Regions from separate parts of the Streptomyces sp. NPDC050743 genome, predicted to be linked through region 3. Evidence: riboswitches for the same ligand, from Rfam matches in the RefSeq annotation. Region 3 holds a riboswitch; each other region holds the start of a gene.
What was found. A riboswitch is a leader RNA that binds a small molecule or an ion and turns the genes downstream of it on or off. The one in region 3 is predicted to bind thiamine pyrophosphate.
Positions count from the first base shown of each region.

Region 1: it holds a riboswitch for thiamine pyrophosphate, as region 3 does, so the genes downstream of both, ACIBJF_RS18635 (thiamine ABC transporter substrate binding subunit) here and thiC (phosphomethylpyrimidine synthase ThiC) in region 3, are expected to answer to the same signal.
Region 2: it holds a riboswitch for thiamine pyrophosphate, as region 3 does, so the genes downstream of both, thiO (glycine oxidase ThiO) here and thiC (phosphomethylpyrimidine synthase ThiC) in region 3, are expected to answer to the same signal.

Region 1 is NZ_JBITGJ010000017.1:1,607-7,543, reverse strand. It holds gene ACIBJF_RS18660 (YceI family protein) at 1-114, opposite strand, end outside; gene ACIBJF_RS18655 (ATP-binding protein) at 357-764, opposite strand; gene ACIBJF_RS18650 (hypothetical protein) at 1,038-1,916, shown strand; gene ACIBJF_RS18645 (hypothetical protein) at 1,929-2,246, shown strand; gene rlmN (23S rRNA (adenine(2503)-C(2))-methyltransferase RlmN) at 2,372-3,478, shown strand; TPP riboswitch at 3,502-3,610, shown strand; gene ACIBJF_RS18635 (thiamine ABC transporter substrate binding subunit) at 3,695-4,768, shown strand; gene ACIBJF_RS18630 (ABC transporter permease) at 4,816-5,937, shown strand, end outside.
Region 2 is NZ_JBITGJ010000023.1:115,175-121,111, reverse strand. It holds gene metF (methylenetetrahydrofolate reductase [NAD(P)H]) at 1-526, opposite strand, end outside; gene thiE (thiamine phosphate synthase) at 649-1,296, opposite strand; gene ACIBJF_RS22985 (Rv2175c family DNA-binding protein) at 1,391-1,756, opposite strand; gene ACIBJF_RS22980 (NAD(P)/FAD-dependent oxidoreductase) at 1,821-3,053, opposite strand; gene ACIBJF_RS22975 (hypothetical protein) at 3,086-3,436, opposite strand; TPP riboswitch at 3,490-3,601, shown strand; gene thiO (glycine oxidase ThiO) at 3,599-4,762, shown strand; gene thiS (sulfur carrier protein ThiS) at 4,765-4,965, shown strand; gene ACIBJF_RS22960 (thiazole synthase) at 4,969-5,763, shown strand.
Region 3 is NZ_JBITGJ010000005.1:167,485-173,421, forward strand. It holds gene ACIBJF_RS08230 (IclR family transcriptional regulator) at 1-584, shown strand, start outside; gene ACIBJF_RS08235 (SsgA family sporulation/cell division regulator) at 684-1,121, shown strand; gene ACIBJF_RS08240 (YibE/F family protein) at 1,332-2,840, opposite strand; TPP riboswitch at 2,912-3,088, shown strand; gene thiC (phosphomethylpyrimidine synthase ThiC) at 3,081-4,865, shown strand; gene ACIBJF_RS08250 (hypothetical protein) at 5,031-5,894, opposite strand.

The DNA.
Region 1 (5,937 bases), on a different contig from region 3:
GGGATCGGGCAGAACGGCGGTGGCGGTGGCACCGGCCGCCGGGACGGCGGTCGCCACGGGCGCGGCGGACTGCTGTGCGCGCCGGTGGAAGGAGTTGCGGCCGAAAAGGTTCATGGCATCGTGGGTACGTCAGGGCAGGGAGCCGGACAAGGGCCGATCAGGAAACCCGACCGTTCCCCGACAGAACTTCACGGCTCGCAGCAACGGCGACCGTCCCGTGCCCACGGCTCCTCCGGGCGGGCGCGGGCGGCCCCCGCGCTCATGTCTCCGCCCCGCTCGCAGCGCCACCCAAAGCCGCTACGCCGACCTCGGTCCGTCTCGATGCCCGATGCTCGCGGCGGAGGCGGATGGCCCGGTCACTCCTTGCGCGTGGGAAGTGTGCCGGGGGCCCGTGCGTGTGAGGGCGCGGAGTCCAGGTCTATCTCGGCCCAGACAACCTTGCCCTCCGACACCGGGCGGGTGCCCCATCTGGCTGACAGTTGGGAGACCAGGAAGAGGCCGCGGCCGTTCTCGTCGGTGGGGCGTGGGTGACGCAGGCGCGGACAGCTGACGTCAGCGTCGAACACTTCGCAGGTCAGGGCTTGGTGCTGGATCAGACGCAGTCCGATCGGGCCTGTGCTGTGGCGGACGGCGTTGGTGACCAGTTCACTGACGATCAGTTGCGTGGGGTCCTGGAGACCTTCCAGGTCCCATTCGACCGCCGAATCGGATACCTCGCGCGTGTTGGATCGCTTACCAAGCGTCACCTTGTCCGTGCTGGTCATCGAGTTGTCGTCCTCACTTAGGCGGCTGTCGTTCTCGCGTAGGTCGGCAGGACGTGGACGTCCTCGACCGGGTCCTGCCGAGATCAATTCGGCCAGATTTGTGTCTTTTGAGTAATGGACCGGACAGAGCTCCGATCCGTGACAGGGCTGTAGCCGCGGCTGATGCCAGCGCGGTCCACACCTCCCTGTGGGACCACACGCTCCGCACGCACCCGCATCAAGCCGGAGCAGAAGGGGCTGCGCTCGCGCCCGGGCCCTGCCATAGTCGCGGCTGTGAGCAACGAGGGGGCTCTGCCTGAGTTGGTGCTGCACGGCAGACGAGGGGTCGCGCGCTTGACGAAGAATGCCGTTCTGCTGGACCGGTCGGGGATCCGGTCAACGATTCCGCTGAGGGCGGTCGAGACAGTTCGTGTCAGCGGGGCGAGACAGCGGACTGCCGAGATCGTGCTGACCTCGGACTCCGCCCAGGCTGATGCGGCGGCGGTGTACGCGATCCGATCCAGCAGCGCCGAGGCCGTCGCGGCTTTTGCGCATGTCGTCAACTCGGCCATTCCCGAGCGGGACGAGGCGGAGCGGCGCTTCGACGGCGCGGTACTGGTAAAGACGTCGGCCAGCCCGCCGGTGGTCAAGGAGCGGCGCTGGTCGCCGCGTGAGCGGGCAGTCGGCGGGGTGTTCGCCGGAGTCTTCGTTCTCGGGCTGGTGTTGCCCGGCCTGCGGGGGCACGGGGAGCTCATGAGGGTGTGGGCTGCGGCCTTCGCGGCGTTTTTGGCGGGGTGCGCGGTGGCTCACGGCACGTGGAACGCATTGGTGGTGTGGTGGGTACTGCGGCGTCGTGGCATAACCGTTGTCGGTACGTACGTGGATTTCGAGTACGGGTCGACGGACGACAGCCCGGGCACCCGGGTGTACGCCTTCACCGACGTGACCGGGGCGGCGCATGAATACCGTGGCGACGGCAGGATCGTGAGCCGCGACCCGGACCGGATCGAGATCACGTACGACCCCGCCAGACCCGAGCGCGCGATCGGCCGGAAAGGCCCGTGGGTCAAAACTCTTCACGTGCTGGCCTGGCTGTTCCTCGGGGTGCCCGTGACGATCGCCACGGCGGCCTACCTGCTGATCTACTTCGCTGCCGCGCTGTTCGGCGCCTGATCCGGGATCGCAATGGATGAGTACGCCTTGCCCACGGGCCCTGAAGTGCCGACCGCTGACGCGGTCCGGTCGAACTGGGCGGCAACCGTCGCGGCCCTGCCCGTGGGAACCCGGATCACCGGCGAGGTCAGCGGTCGCCAACGCTTCGGGGTCTTCATACGTGTAGACGGCGTGCCGAACGCCATAGCGCTGGCGGAGATCACGGCCATGCCGCTCGGGATGGGCCTCCCAGCCCTCGGGGTCTTCGTCGGTGGGGAGGTCATCTGTCATGCCGCCCACAATCACCAGGTCAAGGTCCGGCTCGATGAGTGGCCGGCAGCCGACGAGTGATCCCGGCCGGGCCGTCTCCGGGCCGTCCGAGGTCGCTCGGCAGCGACCGAGGACGTCTGCCAACGACAGTCGTAGCGACCGGCAGCCGCAGGTCACCCAATTGGATCTGCGACACTGGTAACGCCATGCCTAAGCCCGGAGAACTCACTTTCGTCGCCCCGCGCGGAGCTCAGAAGCCGCCGCGGCACCTTGCCGATCTCACGCCCGCCGAGCGCAAGGACGCGGTGGCCGAGGTCGGGGAGAAGCCGTTCCGTGCCAAGCAGCTCTCGCAGCACTACTTCGCGCGGTACGCGCACGACCCGGAGCAGTGGACCGACATCCCCGCCGGATCGCGTGCCAAGCTCCAGGAAGCGCTGTTTCCCGAGCTGATGACCGTCGTGCGGCATCTGTCGACCGACCAGGGGACCACCCGCAAGACGCTGTGGCGGCTGTTCGACGGGACCCTCGTGGAGTCCGTGCTGATGCGGTACCCGGACCGGGTCACCATGTGCATCAGCTCACAGGCGGGGTGTGGGATGAACTGCCCGTTCTGTGCGACCGGGCAGGCGGGGCTCGACCGGAACCTGTCCACCGCGGAGATCGTGCACCAGATCGTCGACGGAATGCGGGCGCTGAGGGACGGCGAGGTGCCCGGCGGGCCTGCTCGGCTCTCCAACATCGTCTTCATGGGCATGGGCGAGCCGCTCGCCAACTACAAGCGGGTGGTCAACGCCATCCGGGCGCTCACCGACCCGGCTCCCGACGGGCTCGGGCTGTCCCAGCGCGGTATCACCGTCTCCACCGTCGGGCTCGTGCCGGCCATCCACCGGTTCGCCGACGAGGGCTTCAAGTGCCGGCTCGCGATCTCCCTGCACGCCCCCGACGACGAACTGCGCGACACCCTCGTCCCCGTGAACACGCGCTGGAAGGTGCGCGAGGTGCTGGACGCCGGGTTCGAGTACGTCGAGAAGAGCGGGCGCCGGCTGTCGATCGAGTACGCGCTCATCCGGGACATCAACGACCAGGCGTGGCGGGGGGACAGGCTCGGGCGGCTGCTCAAGGGCAAGCCCGTGCACGTCAACCTCATTCCGCTGAACCCGACGCCGGGGTCGAAGTGGACCGCCTCGCGGCCCGAGGACGAGAAGGCGTTCGTGGAGGCCATCGCCGCGCACGGTGTGCCCGTCACCATCCGGGACACCCGTGGCCAGGAGATCGACGGAGCCTGTGGTCAGCTCGCGGCCACCGAGCGGTAATCTGACCGGGTCCACACATCTTCATATTCCGACAGGGGAGCGCCACAGCGCTGAGAGTGCGGCGGACAGGGCCGCAGACCCTCTGAACCTCGCCCAGGTCATTCTGGGTAGGAAGTTCGGTCATCACTCAAGCTGTTGCGCCCTGCCCGGGTCCTTTCCACACGAGGCCGGGGCAGGGCCGCGTCTCTTCCTGGCCAACCCCCAGGAGGACATCCAGTGCACAACAAGACCTTCGTGGCCGTGGCGGTCGGGCTCGGCCTGATCGGCCTGTCCGCGTGCGGATCGACGGACGCCAAGTCGTCCGCGGACTCCAAGACCGTGACCCTCGTCAGCCACGACTCGTGGGCCGTGTCCAAGAACGTGCTCCGGGACTTCGAGAAGAAGACCGGGTACAAGGTCCACGTCCTCAAGGACGGCGACGCCGGGCAGGCCGTCAACAAGGCGATCCTGACCAAGGACAACCCACAGGGCGACGTCTTCTTCGGCGTCGACAACACCCTGCTGTCCCGCGCCCTCGACAACGGCCTCTTCCAGCCGTACACCGCCAAGGGCCTCGACAAGACCGGCGCCGCCTACCAGCTGGACCAGGACAAGCACCGGGTCACGCCCGTCGACTACGGCGACATCTGCGTCAACTACGACAAGGCCTACTTCAGCAAGCACAAGCTGACCCCGCCGCAGTCCTTCGCCGACCTCGCCAAGCCCGCGTACAAGAACCTCCTCGTCACGGAGAACGCCGCCACCTCCTCGCCGGGCCTCGGCTTCCTGGTCGGCAGCGCCGCGCAGTTCGGGGACGACGGCTGGCAGGACTACTGGAAGAAGCTCAAGGCCAACGGCGTGAAGGTCGTCGACGGCTGGGAGCAGGCGTACTACCAGGAGTTCTCGGGTTCGTCGGAGGGCAGGAAGGCCGGCGGCGACCGGCCGCTCGTCGTGTCGTACGCCTCCTCCCCGCCCGCCGAGGTCATCTACGCCAAGAAGCGGCCCAGCACCGCCCCGACCGGGGTGTCGTACGGCACCTGCTTCCGGCAGATCGAGTTCGCCGGGCTGCTGAGCAATGCCAAGAACCCCAAGGGCGCCAAGGCGTTCATCGACTTCCTGGTCTCCAAGGAGTTCCAGGAGGACATGCCGCTGAACATGTTCGTCTACCCGGTGGTCGAGGGCGCGAAGGTTCCCGCCGAGTTCACCGAGTACGGCAAGGCCGCCGAGCACCCCGAGACCATGGCACCCGGCAAGATCGCCGCCAACCGTGACCAGTGGGTCAAGTCGTGGACCTCGCTCGTACTGAAGTAGCCCCTCGCACGAGGGACCGGCGCGGGAGCGCGGCACGGTTCGGGCTGATGGCCCTGCCCGTCGCGTTCTTCGCGCTGTTCTTCGCCTGGCCCGTGGCCGCGATCGTCGCGCGCGGCCTGAAGGCCGACGGCGCCTGGCAGTTGGGGCGGATCGCGGACGTCGTCACGCAGCCGGACATCCGGCACGTGCTGTGGTTCACCACCTGGCAGGCGCTCGCCTCCACCGGGCTCACCCTGCTGCTCGCGCTGCCCGCCGCGTACGTCTTCGCCCGTCTCGACTTCCCGGGCAGGCAGGTGCTGCGGGCCGTCGTCACCGTCCCGTTCGTGCTGCCGACCGTCGTCGCCGGCAGCGCGTTCCTCGCCCTCGTCGGGCACGGCGGGCTGCTCGACGACCTGTGGGGCGTACGGCTGGACACCACGGTGTGGGCGATCCTGCTGGCCCACATCTTCTTCAACTACGCGGTCGTCGTACGGACCGTGGGCGGGCTGTGGTCCCAGCTCGATCCCCGGCAGGAGGAGGCCGCCCGGATGCTGGGCGCGTCTGCGCTCGGCGCCTGGCGGAAGGTCACCCTGCCGGCGCTCGCGCCCGCCGTGGCCGCCGCCGCGCTGATGGTGTTCCTGTTCACCTTCACCTCCTTCGGCATCGTGCAGATCCTCGGCGGCCCCACCTTCTCCACCCTCGAAGTGGAGATCTACCGGCAGACGTCCGAGGTCTTCGACCTCTCCACGGCCGCCGTCCTCACCCTCGTCCAGTTCGTCGCGGTCGGCACGATCCTCGCCGTGCACGCCTGGACGGTACGGCGCCGGGAGACCGCCCTGCGGCTCGTCGACCCGAGGACGACCGCCCACCGCCCGCGCGGCGCCGGGCAGTGGGCCCTGCTCGCCGGCGTCCTCGTCACCGTCGCGCTGCTTCTCGTCCTGCCCCTCGCCGTCCTGGTCCGCCGCTCCCTGGACGCGCCGGGCCTCGGCTACTACCGGGCGCTGACCAACTCCGACGGCGGTACGTTCCTGGTGGCGCCCGTGCACGCGGTGTGGACCTCGCTGCAGTACGCCGTCGCCGCCACCGCCATCGCCGTGTGTGTAGGGGCTCTCGCGGCCGCCGCGCTGGCCCGCCGGGACGCCGGACGACTGGTCCGGGGCTTCGACGCGCTGCTGATGCTGCCGCTCGGC
Region 2 (5,937 bases), on a different contig from region 3:
CGACGTCGGTGTCCCAGTCCGCGGAGCGGGGGTGCATCTCCGGGAAGGCGGCGACACCCACACAGAAGTCGCCCGACTCCTTGATGAGCCGGACGAGCTCGGCCGCGTACGTCACTCCCCGGGGGTGCGGCACCCACTCGCCCATCGGATCGCCGGGCGGGTCGCCCCGCACGGCGAGCATGTTGCGGATCCCTGCGTCCGCATACTGGCCAATGATGTTCCGCAGTTCGGCGATCGAGTGGTCGACCGCGGTGAGGTGGGCGACGGGCGTGAGCGTCGTGTCCACGACGATCTGCTGCGTCTCGCGGACCGTGGTCGTGCGCGTGGAACCGCCGGCGCCGTAGGTGACGGAGACGAAGTCGGGCGCGACGGCCTCGACCCTCCTGAGCGCGTTCCACAGGTTCCGCTCGCCCTGGGGGGTCTTCGGCGCGTAGAACTCGAACGAGTACGTCGTCTTGCCGGTGGCGAGCATGTCGCGCACGGTGCGTGCGCGATCAGTCCTGGTGGAGGGGGTTCCGAGGGCCATACCGGCAGGTTAGCCAGGGGCGAGCGGTCCCCCAACCGGACGACGGAGATTTACCCTGATTGTCGCTTTCCCGTCCACTCCTTGGACAGAAAGACGGACAGAAAAGCCGGCAAGCCGGGTGGCTAGCCCTGCCGCAGCCGCTTCGCGAACTCCGCCGCGGCCGCTCCCGGGTCCTCGGCCTCGGTGATCGCGCGCACCACGACCACCCGGCGGGCACCCGCGTCCAGCACCACGTCCAGGTTGGACAGGTCGATGCCGCCGATCGCGAACCAGGGGCGGTCGGTGCCCAGGCCGGCCGTGTACCGCACCAGGTCGAGGCCGGGCGCGGGCCGGCCCGGCTTGGTGGGGGTGGGCCAGCAGGGGCCGGTGCAGAAGTAGTCCACGCCCTCCTGCCCGGCGGCCGCGGCGGCCTCGGACTCGGCGTGCGTGGAGCGGCCGATCAGGACCTCGTCGCCGAGGATGGCGCGGGCCGCGGGGACCGGCAGGTCGCCCTGGCCGAGGTGCAGCACGTCGGCGCGGGCGGCGTGGGCGACGTCCGCGCGGTCGTTCACCGCGAGGAGTTTGCCGTGCCGGGCGCAGGCGTCCGCGAAGACCTCCAGGTGCGCCAGCTCCTCGGCGGCCTCCATGCCCTTGTCGCGCAGCTGCACGATGTCGACACCGCCGGCCAGGACCGCGTCCAGGAACTCGGGAAGGTCGCCCTGACGCGTGCGCGCGTCCGTGCACAGGTACAGGCGGGCGTCGGCGAGCGCGGCGCGTGCGGTGTCGGACATACGTGGGTCCCCCCTGGTCGGTGTCCCTGGCGGCTTCGGCGGGTGGCGTACGGGCCACGACGGCCCGCACGCCACCCCTCATGTGCGATGAGGCTCAGACGGCGAGCGCCTGGGCGCGGCGCTTCACCTCCGTGCCGCGATTCTCGCTCAGAGCCTGCGCGGGGGTGCCGGGCAGGGTCGGGTCCGGGGTGAAGAGCCACTCGATCATCTCTTCGACCGTGAAGCCGTCGTCCCGCAGGAGCGTCAGGGTGCCGGACAGGCCCTTGACGACCTTGTCCCCGTCGATGAAGGCGGCGGGAACGTGCAGTGCGCGGTTCTCACCCCGGCGTACGGCGATGAGCTGGCCCTCCTTGACCAGCTGCCGCACACGCGTCACCTCGACGCCGAGCTGTTCGGCGATGTCGGGGAGGGTGAGCCAGGCGGGGACGAGAGCATCGATCTTTGCGTCAATCTCGGTCACAGGACAAGCCTGCCATCCCGCACTGACAGTCGGAAGTCAGGCAGGTCCGGGCGGGAGGTCGTGGCTAGTCGGCGGTGGCGTCCTTCAGGGGCTTTCCCGGGTCCGCCAGGGCCTGCGCGTCCATCCGGCGGCCCGCCTCGATCAGCCGACGGCCCTGCGCCAGATCACGCGGTCGGCCCACCGCCAGCAGGGCCACCAGGCGGTCCTCGCGCAGCCAGCAGACCGTCCAGGCCGGGCTCTCCGGGTCGCCGCGCCGGACCAGGTGGTCGGCGGCGGCGTGGTGGCCGGCGTACTGCACGAACCGGCCGAACTGCTCGGACCAGAAGTACGGCACCGGGTCGTAGACCGCCGGGGTCTCGCCGAGGACGTTCGCGGCGACCGTGCGCGGGCCCTGCAGGGCGTTGTCCCAGTGGTGGACGAGCAGCCGTTCGCCGTAGCGGGCGGAGGGGAAGGAGGCGCAGTCGCCGACGGCGTACACGTCCTCGACCGAGGTGCGCAGCCGGTCGTCGGCGAGGACGTCCCCGTGCGGGCCCAGCTCCACGCCGGAGCCGGCCAGCCAGCCGGTGGCGGGGCGGGCGCCGATGCCGACGACGACGGCGTCGGCGGGCAGCCGGGTACCGTCGGCGAGCACGACCGCGCCGGGCTCGATGTGCTCCACGCGCGCGTGGGTGCGCAGTTCCACACCCGCGTCGGCGTACCAGGCGGCCATGGGCGCGGTGACCTCGGCGGGCAGGGCGCCGGCGAGCGGACGGTCGGCGGCCTCCACGACGGTCACCGCACAGCCGGTCTCGCGGGCGGCCGTGGCGAACTCGGCGCCGATCCAGCCGGCCCCGACGACCACGATCTCGTGCTGCCGGGCGAGCACCGGCTTCAGCCGTTCGGCGTCGTCCAGGGTGCGCAGCAGATGCACGCCGGGCACCCCCTCGGTGCCGGGCAGGGTGATCGGCTCGGCTCCGCTGGCGAGGACCAGGACGTCGTACGCCACCGGGCCCGCCTCGGTCTCCAGCTCGTGCTCGGCGGGGCGCAGGCCCAGCACCTCGCAGCCGAGCCGCAGTTCGACGCCGAGGGACTCGAAGTCCACGTCGAAGGCGGAGTCCTCGGCCTTGCCGAGCAGCACGGCCTTCGACAGGGGCGGCCGGTCGTACGGCTGGTGCGGTTCCGCGCCGATCACGGTGACGGGGCCTTTGAAGCCCTGCTCCCGCAGCGCGACCGCGGTCTGCACCCCGGCCATGCCCGCGCCCACGACGACCACGCGCCGCCCCGCTGACGTGCCCCCTTGCGCTGTCTGCTCGCTCACCCGATCACCATAGACACGTGACAACGCGTCAGTCAGCGGGCGTGCCCGGTGACCTCTTCCACAACGCTCGTACCGGCGCCCGCCTGGGACTCCCACTCCCAGGTCTCCTCCAGCCGCACCCGCCCGTCCGGCAGCTCCACGACCGTGGAGACGCAGTGCCCCGAGGAGGTCGTCCCGTCGGTCTTCAGCTGGACGTAGCGGAAGTCCAGCCGGTCGCCCTCCCGGGTGCCGACCAGATGACCGCGTACGACATCGCCGCCCGCGTACTCGGCCCAGATCTCGCCGTCCTTCTCGTGGTACGCGAACCGGGTGCGGGTACCCACCTGACCTGGGGCTTGGTCCGCCACGGGGGCGAGGATCAGTCCGTCGAGCGACCGGGCCATGGGCAGGGGCTCCCTTACGAGTGACGAGCGGGGCGGGCTAGGCTGGCCACCGTACAAGCACTCGCGGGAGCCCGGACGCACCGGGCTGAGAGGGAGGCTGGCGGCCTCCGACCGTACGAACCTGATCCGGGTCATGCCGGCGAAGGGAGGGGCTGGACGCCCATGTCGTCACGTACGTCCGACGTTCTCGTCATCGGGGGCGGAATCATCGGCCTGGTCACGGCCTGGCGCGCGGCGCAGCGCGGGCTCGCGACCGCCGTGGTGGACCCCGAGCCCGGCGGCGGGGCCGCGCGGGTCGCGGCCGGGATGCTGGCCGCGGTCACCGAACTGCACTACGGCGAGGAGCGGCTGCTCGCCCTGAACCTGGAATCGGCCCGCCGCTACCCGGACTTCGCGGCCGAGCTGACCGAGCTGACGGGCCACGACCTCGGCTACCGCCGCTGCGGCACCCTCGCGGTCGCGCTCGACGCCGACGACCGCGCCCATCTGCGCGAACTGCACGCCCTGCAGCAGCGCTCCGGTCTGGACTCGGAGTGGCTGTCCGGGCGGGAGTGCCGGCGCCTGGAGCCGATGCTGGCGCCCGGAGTGCGCGGCGGGCTGCGGGTCGACGGCGACCACCAGATCGACCCGCGGCGGCTCGCGGCGGCCCTGGTGACCGCATGTGAGCGGGCCGGCGTGGAGTTCCACCGCGCGTGGGCCGTGCGGCTGGACGTCGTACGGGACCGGGCCGCCGGGGTGACCACCGCGGACGGCACCGAGCTGCGTGCCGGGCGGGTGGTGCTCGCGGCAGGAAGCATGAGCGGACGGCTCGCGGGCGTGCCGGAGGCGCTGCTGCCGCCGGTGCGGCCGGTGAAGGGGCAGGTGCTGCGGCTGACGGTGCCGCGCCGGTACGCGCCCTTCCTCAGCCGTACCGTGCGGGCCGTGGTCCGCGGCAGCCAGGTCTACCTGGTGCCCCGCGAGAACGGCGAACTCGTCGTCGGCGCGACCAGCGAGGAGCTGGGCTGGGACACGACCGTCACCGCGGGTGGCGTGTACGAACTGCTGCGCGACGCCCATGAGCTGGTGCCGGGCATCACCGAACTGCCGCTCGCCGAGACCCGGGCCGGGCTGCGCCCGGGCTCGCCCGACAACGCGCCGCTGCTCGGCCCGTCCGGGCTCGACGGTCTGCTGCTGGCCACCGGGCACTACCGCAACGGGGTGCTGCTCACGCCGGTCACCGGGGATGTGATGGCCGAGGTGCTGGCGAACGGCCGGCTGCCGGAAGAAGCCCGTCCCTTCACGCCGCAGCGCTTCGGCGCCGCCGTCCTCATGGAGCAGCCCGCATGAGCATCTCGATCTCCGTCAACGGAGAGCGCCGGGAGATCGTTCCGGGCACCGCTCTCGACATCGTCGTACGGTCGCTGGCCCCGTCGCCCTCCGGGGTGGCCGCCGCCGTCAACGAGACCGTCGTCCCGCGCGCGCAGTGGGCGGCCACGGCGCTGGCCGAGGGCGACCGGGTCGAAGTCCTCACCGCCGTCCAGGGAGGCTGAGCCATGGCCGACGATCCCTTGGTCCTCGGGGGTACGACCTTCTCGTCGCGGCTGATCATGGGCACGGGCGGTGCGCCCAGCCTGGAGGTGCTGGAGCGGGCGCTGGTCGCCTCTGGTACGGAGCTGACGACGGTCGCGATGCGGCGGGTGGACCCCTCCGTGCACGGTTCGGTGCTGTCGGTGCTGGAGAGGCTGGGCATCCGGGTGCTGCCGAACACGGCGGGCTGTTTCACCGCGGGCGAGGCCGTGCTGACCGCGCGGCTGGCGCGGGAGGCGCTGGGCACGGATCTGATCAAGCTGGAGGTCATCGCCGACGAGCGGACGCTGCTGCCGGATCCGGTGGAATTGCTGGAGGCGGCGGAGACGCTGGTCGACGACGGGTTCACGGTGCTGCCGTACACCAACGACGATCCCGTGCTGGCGCGGAAGCTGGAGGATGTGGGCTGTGCGGCCGTCATGCCGCTGGGGTCGCCGATCGGGTCCGGGCTCGGGATCCGCAATCCCCATAACTTCCAGCTGATCGTCGAGCACGCACGCGTGCCGGTGATCCTGGACGCGGGGGCCGGTACGGCGTCCGATGCGGCGCTGGCCATGGAGCTGGGGTGTGCGGGGGTGATGCTCGCCTCCGCCGTGACCCGGGCGCAGGAGCCGGAGCTCATGGCGGCGGCGATGAGGCATGCCGTGGAGGGGGGTCGGCTGGCTCGGCTGGCCGGGCGGATTCCGCGCAGGCACTTCGCCGAGGCGTCGTCTCCTGCGGAGGGCTTGGCCGTGCTGGATCCCGAGCGCCCTGCGTTCTGACCCTGTGCCGCACTCGCCCATCGCTCACCCACCCACGCACCGCCCGTCACCGCCTACTGGAGGGCTGGACTTTCCCGTGGGCCACCCTCACCGTCGGCGGCCGCGGGTCGTGGGGGGGCGGGGGCGGGCGAGCGGGGCGGGTCGTAGGGGCGGTACCGGCGGCCATGCAGCGCC
Region 3 (5,937 bases):
GGCGCGAGAAGGGGCTGTTCTTCCTCGGTGAGGCGGCCGAACGGCTCGGCAGCAGCGGAGCCCAGCAGAAACGTCGCAGCGCGGTGGCGGACACGCTTGCGCACTGGCGTGATTCCATCGGTGTGCCCGTGTATTACGCCATGTACCGGGATGGCGAGATCGACGTCATGTGCGTCTCCGACTCGCCCGAGGCGCCGGCGGTCGAGGAGTGGGCCGACTTCCGCGAGACGGGCCACGCGCACGCCATCGGGCAGTGTCTGCTCTCCCAGCTGGACGAGGACGCCCGCCGCGACCATCTCGCGCGCTACCCCGTGCAGTCCATCACCCCGTACACGGTGCGCGACAACGACGCCCTGTTGCGGCGGCTGGCCCGGTTGCCGCGCATGGAGCCGGTGGTGGAGCGTCAGGAGTACGCGCTCGGGACGGTCTGCGCGGCGGTCCCGATCACGGTCGGCACCACCGTGGCCACCATGGCCATGTCGCTGCCCGCCCACCAGGCCGACCGGCTGCTGCCCGCGGCGCGCCGGCTGCAGACGGAGATCGGGAGGCATCTGGCAACGCTCGCCATCTCTATCAGTATCTGAAAACTTACTCCTTGTGATCTCCTGTGTACGTTCAGCAAGATTTGACCACGGTTAGAGGGATCAATCCGGCCAGTCGATGTCCATACGACGGGGTAGACGATGCGCGAGTCCGTACAGGCAGAGGTCATCATGAGCTTTCTCGTGTCAGAGGAGCTCTCCTTTCGCATCCCGGTGGAGTTGCGCTACGAGACCTGTGATCCCTATGCCGTCCGGCTCACCTTCCATCTGCCCGGTGACGCCCCGGTGACCTGGGCGTTCGGTCGTGAGCTGCTGATCGACGGCGTCGGCCGGCCGTGCGGGGAAGGGGATGTGCACATCGCTCCCGCCGACTCCGAGCTGCTGGGCGAGGTGCTGATCAGGCTTCAGGTCGGCGGAGACCAAGCCCTGTTCCGTTCCTCCGCGCCGCCGCTCGTGGCCTTCCTGGACCGCACGGACAAGCTTGTGCCGCTCGGTCAGGAGGGCGCGCTGGCCGACTTCGACGCCCATCTGGAAGAGGCTCTGGACCGCATCCTGGCCGAGGAACAGAGCGCCGGCTGAAGCGTTACGGCACGGGGCGCCGGGCGCTCCGCCGTGCCGCGTGGGATTGTGCAGGAACGCTTCTGCGTGGGGAGTCGAGACTCGGAAAAGCTCACCGCGCCTAGCACCGGTCACGGCGGGCTCGCTGCCTCCTGGGTCGGTTTCCGGCGGGCTCACTGCTTGCTTGAGTCGGCCTCGGGCGGGCCCACCGCCGCTCGTGTCGTCCCGGCCCTACCGCTTCCGGCGGCGCCCGCGGCCACCGCGTGCCGGGACGGGCCGCGTCGCGGCCGGTGCCGCGGTGTCCGGGCCGGGACGGTCGGCCGAGACCACCAGGGCGGCGAGCGCCGTGGTGACCGGGACCGAGGCGACCAGACCGATCGAGCCCACCAGCGTGCGCACGATCTCCTCGGCCACCAGCTCGCTGTTGGCCACGGTCCCGACACCGCTCTGCGCGATCGAGAACAGCAGCAGCAACGGCAGCGCGGCGCCGGCGTAGGCGAGGACGAGGGTGTTGACCACGGAGGCGATGTGGTCGCGGCCGATGCGGATGCCCGCGCGGTACAGCCCGCGCCAGCCCATCGTCGGATTGGCCTCGTGCAGCTCCCAGACCGCCGCCGTCTGCGTCACGGTGACGTCGTCCAGGACGCCGAGCGAGCCGATGATGACGCCGGCCAGCAGCAGACCGCTCATGTCGATCGACGGATACAGGCCGTGGATCAGGCCGGTGCTGTCGTCCGTGTTGCCGGTGAGGGCGGCCCAGCCGATGAACTGCGAGCCGAGGACGCCGATCAGCAGCAGCGAGACCAGTGTGCCGAGCACCGCCACCGAGGTGCGGGCCGACAGGCCGTGGCACATGTACAGGGCGAGCAGCATGATGGCACTCGATCCGACCACCGCCACGAGCAGTGGATTCGAACCCTGGAGGATCGCGGGCAGGATGAACAGGGTCAGCACCAGGAAACTGACCGCCAGTGCGACGAGCGCCATCACGCCGCGCAGCCTGCCGACCACCACGACCGCGAGCGCGAAGATCCCCGCGAGCAGCGTCATGGGGAACTTCCGGTTCACGTCGGTCACCGAGTACTGCAGGTCCTTCGGCGCCGAGGGCTCGTAGGCGACCACCACCTTCTCCCCCTGGCTGAGCTGCCGGCTCTGGTCCGGCTGCACGATCTCGACGAACGTACGGCCTCTGTCCTTGCCGGTGTCGACCCGGACGGTCGCCTTCTTGCAGCTTCCCTTCGCCTCCTGATCCGCCGAGGTGCCCGCGGCGGGGGAGCTGTCGCCGGCCGGGGCGCCCCCGGAGGCGTTCACCGACTTGCAGCTCACCTCGACGACCCTGGTGACCGTGGCCTGCTGGGTCTCCCGGTCGAAGCCGACGCCACTGCGCTTGTGGGACGGGGCTCCCCCGGGCCAGAGCACGACCAGGCCGACGACGACCGCCACGGTGAACGGGACCAGGACCGCGGCGATGACCTTGCGCAGGTGCCGGGAGACGGGCGCGGCGGGCCCATGGCTGTGGCTGTGGCCGCCGCCATGACCGTGTCCGTGCCCATCGTCGTGGCCATGGTCCTGCTCATGGCCTTGCCTGCGGCTGTGTCCGTCTGACTGCCCATGGCCATGACCGCGGCCGTCGTCCCGGCTGCCCTCCCACTCGGAGGCATGGCCGTCGGCGCCCTGCCCCGAGCTCGGTCGGTGGCGCGGCTCGGGAGGCCGATATGGGTACTGCTGCATTCCGGTCACCGCCCGATCATCGCAACAACGGCAGGGGCCCACTGTTCACCGCGCCACTTATGACGCTAGCGTGGAGGCACCTTTGCACACGCGGGAGCTCGGAGCACCGGGCTGAGAGGGCGCTGACCTCCGTAGGCGCGATGTTTCACGTGGAACAGGCGATGTTCCGCGTGGGTGTCGACAGACGGAAACCGCTGCGTCGACCGCCGAACCTGTTACCGGGTAATGCCGGCGTAGGGAGTAGGTCTCATGACCAACAAGGACGCACGCACGCCTGCCTCCGTTCAGGGCGAGAAGTCCCAGGAGGCCGGGAAGTCCATCGGCTGGCACAAGGCGTACATCGAGGGTTCGCGCCCCGACCTGCGCGTGCCGGTCCGTCAGGTGCATCTCACCAACGGGCAGTCGGTCACGCTGTACGACACCTCGGGCCCGTACACCGATCCGCTCGTCGACACCGATGTCCGCAGGGGTCTGCCGCCGTTGCGGGAGAACTGGATCATCGCCCGCGGTGACACCGAGGAGTATGCGGGCCGTCCCGTCCGTCCCGAGGACGACGGGATCAAGCACACCTCGCCGCGTGGCGGACTGCGCAACCTGGACGCGGTCTTCCCCGGACGGCCGCGCCAGCCGCGCCGGGGCCGGGCCGGTGAGGCGGTCACGCAGCTCGCATACGCACGCCGGGGCGAGATCACCCCGGAGATGGAGTACGTGGCCATCCGGGAGAACGTGTCCGCCGAGGTCGTCCGCGAGGAGATCGCGGCCGGCCGGGCGGTGCTGCCGGCCAACGTCAACCACCCGGAGATCGAGCCGATGATCATCGGCAAGCGGTTCCTGGTGAAGGTCAACGCCAACATCGGCAACTCGGCGGTGACCTCCTCCATCGAGGAGGAGGTGGAGAAGATGACCTGGGCGACCCGTTGGGGTGCCGACACGGTCATGGACCTCTCCACCGGCCGCAACATCCACACCACCCGCGAGTGGGTGCTGCGCAACTCCCCCGTCCCCATCGGCACGGTGCCGCTCTACCAGGCCCTGGAGAAGGTCGACGGCAAGGCTGAGGAACTGACCTGGGAGATCTACAAGGACACGGTCATCGAGCAGGCCGAGCAGGGCGTGGACTACATGACCGTCCACGCGGGCGTCCGACTGCCGTACGTGCCGCTCACCGCCAACCGCAAGACGGGAATCGTCTCGCGCGGCGGCTCGATCATGGCCGCGTGGTGCCTGGCGCACCACAAGGAGTCGTTCCTGTACGAGAACTTCGAGGAGCTCTGCGAGATCCTCGCCGCCTACGACGTCACCTACTCGCTGGGCGACGGCCTCCGGCCCGGTTCGATCGCGGACGCCAACGACGAGGCGCAGTTCGCGGAGTTGAGGACGCTCGGGGAACTCAACCGGATCGCCAGGCGTTTCAACGTACAGACGATGATCGAGGGCCCGGGACACGTCCCGATGCACAAGATCAAGGAGAACATCGACCTTCAGCAGGAGATCTGCGATGAAGCTCCGTTCTATACGCTCGGCCCGCTGACCACGGACATCGCGCCGGCGTACGACCACATCACCTCCGGCATCGGCGCCGCGATGATCGCCTGGTGGGGCACGGCGATGCTCTGCTACGTCACGCCCAAGGAGCACCTTGGCCTGCCCAACCGTGACGACGTCAAGACCGGTGTCATCACCTACAAGATCGCCGCGCACGCGGCCGACCTCGCCAAGGGGCACCCGGGCGCCCAGGAGTGGGACGACGCACTGTCCGACGCCCGCTTCGAGTTCCGGTGGGAGGACCAGTTCAACCTCGCTCTGGACCCCGACACGGCACGGGAGTTCCACGACGAGACCCTTCCGGCGGAGCCGGCCAAGACGGCCCACTTCTGCTCGATGTGCGGGCCGAAGTTCTGCTCCATGAAGATCTCCCAGGACATCCGCCGTCAACACGGCGGCAGCCAGGAGGAGATCGAGGAGGGCATGGCCCAGAAGTCGAGGGAGTTCGCGGCGGCGGGTAACCGGGTGTACCTGCCGATCGCGGACTGAAGGCCGGACGCGAGCGTCCGCGTTTCCGAGCCGCCGCAAGGCGTCACGCGAAGCGCGGACCCGGCCGGCGCCGGTCAGGGCACCGGGACGCCGGCACCCCGGTGGGCCGCCCGGTCGGTCCCACGTCGGTCGCGAGCGCGGGCCGTGTCCGGGCTGCCGGTGGGGCTACTCGGGCTGGTGCTCCGGGCCGCCGAAGTCCGGGCTCGTGTAGTCCGGGCTGGTGAAGCTCGGCCGGCCGGACTGGGTGCCGTCGTCGGGGCTGCTGAATCCGGGGCGGTCGTACCCCAGACGGGGCATGCGGCCGCGCGGGGCGGGTGGGGTCGTGTGGTGCAGGGGAGCCGCTGGCCGGGGTTCGGCCAGTGCCTCCGTGAGGAACGGCAGGATGCCGCGCTCCAGCAGGGCGGCCCGCCAGGCCTCTCTGGCGCTGTCCAGTTCCCGGTGCGCCGCGTCCAGTGCCTGGGCCTGTGGCGAGTTGCCGTTGCGCAGGGCGGTGAGGAGCAGTCCGACCGCGGCCAGGAGGACCGTGGCCGCGGTCACCGCGCTGAACACCCACCCGGCGGTGAGCATGGTCTGGGCGAAGCCCTGTCCGGGGCTCAGCGTCTTCAGGATGTATCCGACGAGCAGGAAGATCGCCGCGGCGGTTCCGGAGAGGAGGGGAGCCAGTACGGCGATGACCGCGACGGCACCCGCGCCGGTGCTCTCGGCGGCCTCGCCGAAACTGCTGACGAGCCCGGGGATGGCCGAACTCTGGTCCGCGGGAACGGACTCACCGGAGGCCGAGGGAGTCATCGCGGGCTGACGCAGTTCCTGGCGGACCTTCACATAGTGCTGGTATTCGGCCGCCGCGGCGGCCGTTATCAGTGCGGTGGCGTTGAGCGCCATGGTGCGCAGTTGTTCCGGATTGAGCCGCTGTCCGACAGCGGCCAGTTCCGGTCGCTGTGGTGCGGAGCGCAGCGCCTCATCGAGGAGCCGCTCGAATTCCTGGCGGTCCTCGCTCTGCAGGTGCTGCGGAACGCTGTTCATGTGCATCCCCCGATGCTCCGTAGGGCTTGGGGCTCGCACGCCGGCGAGC